Regions from separate parts of the Williamsia sp. Y721 genome, predicted to be linked through region 1. Evidence: riboswitches for the same ligand, from Rfam matches in the RefSeq annotation. Region 1 holds a riboswitch; the other holds the start of a gene.
The links. Region 1 has a riboswitch for S-adenosylmethionine ahead of AC56PL_RS00590 (aminotransferase class V-fold PLP-dependent enzyme). Riboswitches for the same ligand answer to the same signal wherever they lie in the genome.
Positions count from the first base shown of each region.

Region 2: linked by a shared signal. The riboswitch ahead of AC56PL_RS26735 (aminotransferase class V-fold PLP-dependent enzyme) and the one ahead of AC56PL_RS00590 (aminotransferase class V-fold PLP-dependent enzyme) in region 1 are both predicted to bind S-adenosylmethionine.

Region 1 is NZ_JCASNH010000001.1:132,600-134,980, reverse strand. Features, by position in the region: gene AC56PL_RS00595 (hypothetical protein) at 1-259, opposite strand, end outside; gene AC56PL_RS00590 (aminotransferase class V-fold PLP-dependent enzyme) at 256-1,059, opposite strand; SAM riboswitch class IV at 1,090-1,205, opposite strand; gene AC56PL_RS00585 (VTT domain-containing protein) at 1,273-1,872, opposite strand; gene AC56PL_RS00580 (O-succinylhomoserine sulfhydrylase) at 1,957-2,381, opposite strand, start outside.
Region 2 is NZ_JCASNH010000006.1:107,192-109,572, forward strand. Features, by position in the region: gene AC56PL_RS26730 (PP2C family protein-serine/threonine phosphatase) at 1-290, shown strand, start outside; gene AC56PL_RS26735 (aminotransferase class V-fold PLP-dependent enzyme) at 287-1,486, opposite strand; SAM riboswitch class IV at 1,575-1,687, opposite strand; SAM riboswitch class IV at 1,879-1,996, shown strand; gene AC56PL_RS26740 (hypothetical protein) at 1,997-2,239, opposite strand; gene solA (N-methyl-L-tryptophan oxidase) at 2,243-2,381, shown strand, end outside.

The DNA.
Region 1 (2,381 bases):
CTTCGGCGATCACCACGTCGATCTCCAACGCCACCAGCAGATCCGCGGGATCCTCGCCGAGGTCCTGCCATCCGGCGCGCAACGCAGCCCGCTCCTTGATGCCGCCCCGCAGGTCCGGCTGGCGGATCCGACGGACCGCCGAACTCCGCGCATCGGCCGGACGGCGCCCGCTCCAGGCGATCGGATGGTCGTCACCGTCGATGGCAACCAGCAGTTCGGGACGCGTCCGTGGGGTGGCGGCGCGACTGGTTTCGGTCATGACTTCTCCTGCTCGAAAACATTCTCGGTGATTGAGTTCAGTTGCCGGGCAAGCTCATCGATGCTGGTGCCGGCACCCCAGCGGATGACTACGGGGTCGGGGTGGCCCGCAGCGGTCAGCGAGGCGATTCCCACCCGGTCCCGGGCATCGGGCCACAACTGGAGCCGGCGGATACCGGGAATCCGAGCCACCTCGGCGTCGAGCCACTGCGACAATGCCTGCTCATGGAGACCGACCCACTCGTATCCGAGGTCGGCGAACGCGCTGGCCGGGGAATGACTGGGACTGATGGCGTCGGCACAGTCGGCGAGCCAGTCGCCGCGACCGACAACCACAGCCGGGCCCGCTACGGACCGGCCGGACAACACCAGGTAGTCGATTCCATGGCTGGTGAGGTTGACGGCCCGCCGGGTGACGAGCTCGCTACCGTCGATGAGCAGTCGCGCGCCGCGTCGATGCGCGATCGCGGCGAGTGCGGGCAGCGGCAGAACTTCGCCGGTGGCCTCGGCGATCGCGGGGACGATCAGGAGTGCGGCAGGCCGACGTTCGAGTTCACTATCCACCGCGGCAAGTGTGGTCCTCAGATCGACCTGCGCAGGCATCACACGGTGAGCACCATCGGTGGCGGTGGCCGCGAGGTCGGCGGCCAGATCGAGTGTCAGGACGTCGCCGGGTGCGACACCGGCGACCAGTGCGACGGCCTCGGCGAGATCGGACGCGAACAGAACTCGATCGGTCGGGCGTGCCTTCACTAACCGGGCGATTTCTTCGCTGACATCACTGGTGGAGGAGCTTGTCACCCGCATCCCTTCGGATCAGGACTCCGCCGGAGTCCGCGCTTGCCACCGTCCGAACAGACACCGGCCAGGTTGTCACCCGGAGCACCCCGCCGCGAATGGAGGGTTGCCGGCCAGCAAGCCGGGGCTTGACGCTGACACTCATCACCGATAACCACATTGCAGCGCATTTGATTTCCGTGTCAAATGTCGAACCTCTTTAACCCGGCGTGAATGTTATTCCGCGCTGGCAGAGGACTTTTGTGACCTACTCCGGTGTCGCCACCAACGAAAGCCGAAGTAGGTGAGCATGAGCGCGCCGGCACCAACTGCCAGATAGAACATCAGCGTCGCCCCGACCGTCTCGCCCACCGCATATCCGACGATGCACACCGCGGTCACCCAGACGACCCCGCCGAACACGTTCGCGAGCAGGTATTGGCGCGTGGGCATCTTGCTCATCCCGGCCACAAACGGGGTGACCGTGCGGACATATCCAATCCAGCGCGCGCCGATCACGGTGGCGACCCCGCCGTGGCGGATGAGTTCCTCGGCCTTTTGCCAGCGTTCTTGCCCCACCCACCCACCGAAGCGGGTTTCGGTGATGCGGCCGCCCGATCTGCGGCCGATGGAATAGCCCGTCCAGTCACCGAGTACCGCCGCAACGCACGCACCGACTATCAGCCACACGATGTTGGTCTCGCCGACGGCGGCAGCCACGCCACCGGCGAGCAGGATCGTCTCACCAGGCATGATCAGGCCCAGGAGCGCGGCCGCCTCGCAGTAGATGACGATGAAGACCACGAGGTATACCGCCCACGGCGGCGTCGACTGCACGATCGAGATGACCCAGTCCGCCAGGGAGTGAAAGATGCCACCCTCCTTCTCCGATGACGACCTCGGTGGAGTCGTGCGACTCCCCTACAGGGCCCTGTCCAGATCCTTCAACAAATCATCCACACCTTCTAATCCGACCGACAGCCTGACCAGCGAATCGGACAACCCGATCGCGGCCCGGCCCTCGGGTCCCATCGCGCGGTGGGTGGTGGTGGCCGGGTGCGTGATCAACGACTTCGAGTCCCCGAGATTGTTCGAGATGTCGACGATCTGCAGACCGTCGAGCAACTCGAACGCCCGCGCCTTTCCGGATGCCGCGCCCGTGTCGGCGAGTTCGAACGTCACCACGGTGCCACCACCCGACATCTGCTTTTTCGCCAGATCATGCTGCGGATGTGATTGCAGGAACGGATATCTCACCCGCGCCACCCGCGGATCGGCTTCCAGGAATTCGGCGATTCGCAGTGCCGCGGCAGTCGAATGGTCGACCCGCAACCGCATCGTCTCGA
Region 2 (2,381 bases), on a different contig from region 1:
GCCAACTCGTCGGCATCCTGCGCGCTCCCAGATTTGTCTCTACCCGGATTCACCTCGACGCCGGCGACACCCTCGTGCTCTACACCGACGGGCTCACCGAGGCGCGGATCGGGCCGGGTCCCGAGCGGTACGACGACAACGGTGCGCTGCTCGAGTTCGCGGCGGCACACACCCCGACGTCCGCAGGCCAGATCATCGAGGACTTGCGAGAGTTGCTCGACGGTTTCGGTGCCGGCCTCGAAGACGACACCGCGCTCATGGCACTGAGCGTCCCCCACCCCGGGGTTTAGAGCGTGCGGAGGGCGGCGAGGAGCAGGTCGACGTCCTCGGAGCTCGAACCGAGGCCGAGGCTGGCGCGCACAGCCCCTGAGCCGTGGCCCAGACGGTCCAGAAGCGGATGGGCACAGAATCGTCCGTCGCGCACCCCGATGCCGTGTTCGGCCGACAGATGGGCTGCCACCTCGGCGGCCCGATGTCCGTCGACGACAAAGCTGACCACACCAACGGCATCGGTGCTGTCGGTGAAGATCTTCAGGGCATGCACGCCCGGGATCTCGGCCAGACCATCGCGCAACCGGTCGGTCAGTGATGTTTCATGGGAAACAACGGCCTCCCCAAGGGATTCGATTTCGACGCAGGCCGCCGCGAGCGCAGCCGCACCCAAGACGTTGGGCGAACCACCTTCATGACGGGCGGGCGCGGGCGCCCACTTCACGTCCTGCTCGGTGACGTTGAGCACCGCGCCACCACCGGCGAGATACGGGTCGGCGGCATCAAGCCAATCCCTCAGTCCGACAAGCACTCCGGCCCCGAAGGGCGCGTAGGTCTTGTGTCCCGAGAATGCCAGGTAGTCGATGCCGCAGGCAGTGATGTCCACCCTGCGGTGCGGAACCAACTGCGCGCCGTCGACAGCGATCCGAGCACCGTTGCGGTGCGCAAGATCTGCCAGTTCACTGACCGGCAAGATCTCACCGGTGACGTTCGACGCACCGGTGACCGCCAGCAACACCGCACCGGTCTCTTTGAGTGCGGTCTCCACACGGACGATCGTCGCGGCCAGCGTATTCGCAGCACGGACGACGTGAACATCACTCCACGGCAACAAATTTGAATGATGTTCCAGATCGAGGACGACGACTTTTCCCGGCACGCAGCGAGCCAGGAGGTTCAGCGAATCTGTGGTGTTCCGCGTGAAGATCAGGCAGTGCTGCTCGCCGGCACCGACAAAGTCAGCGACCTGCGCTCGGGCGGTCTCGTACGCCCGCGTCGTCACCTGCGATGCGTAGCCCGCGCCCCGGTGCACACTCGAGTAGGTCGGTAGTAGTCGCGTTATCGCATCGACCACGCTGCACAATGCCGGCGCACTCGCCGCGTAGTCGAAGTTGACGTATCGCGTGGTCGAGCCATCCCTCAGTGGGGCCTGGGTGTCCGAACCCTCTATCGCTGCAAGAGCATTCAGGTTTCGGTTCAGTGTTGCAGTGCTCATATCTCACACCAGCTTCCGGTGTCAGGGATCCCGCACGCACCAAGTTTCGAACCTGCAGATGGAGCAGTTCGGAACTCGGACGGTGGGAGGTCCGCGCTTGCCTGTTCGGGTTCGAACAGGCCAGGTCTTCACCCGGAGCACCCCGCCGCGATGGAGGGTTGCTGACCAGCAAGCCGGGGCTATGCGCTGGTACTCGTGACCGACGACGACGCTAACAGACTTCTTCGGCGTCGTCCATACCCATGTGCTTTAACTTCTCGGCGATCGAAACTCCGCGCATCCATCGGATTTGGGCAGCAGCGTGCGTATGGTTCTGTCCAACAGTTGAAATCCCCTGGCCCGGACACGCACATACGGTGCCCGGATTCGCCTGGTGGACAACAACTGCCCTGTGTCAACGAGTATCAGCGCCAAGTTCCAGCTTGCTGGTCGGCAACCCTCCACCGCGGCGGGGTGCCCTGGATGAAAGACACGGTCCCAGCCTTCACCGGCATGGGACAAGCGCGGGTTTCACGCAAGCGAGCCCGAAGAGATTCCCGGGAGCTTGATGACCTTGTTCAACGCACCACGCGGTCGAATCCTGAGCATCTGCCGGGCCCATTGCATGTGCAGCAGTTTCAGATGTTTCAGGTCGTCGAAACCGGCACTGCGGAAGTGTTTTTCACCAATCCTCGAAGCGAGGACACCAGGGCCCCTGTTGGCGTCGATACCAAGAATCGAGGGGCTCACCGAACACAACAGAATCGAGGTCACGATATGAGTTCCGTCAAGGTCGACACCGTGGTTGTCGGTGGTGGCGCGATGGGTTCGGCCGCCGCCTGGCAACTGGCGCGCCGGGGTGTCGAGACCGTGCTGCTCGAACGATTCACCCCCGGCCACGCCAACGGCGCCTCAC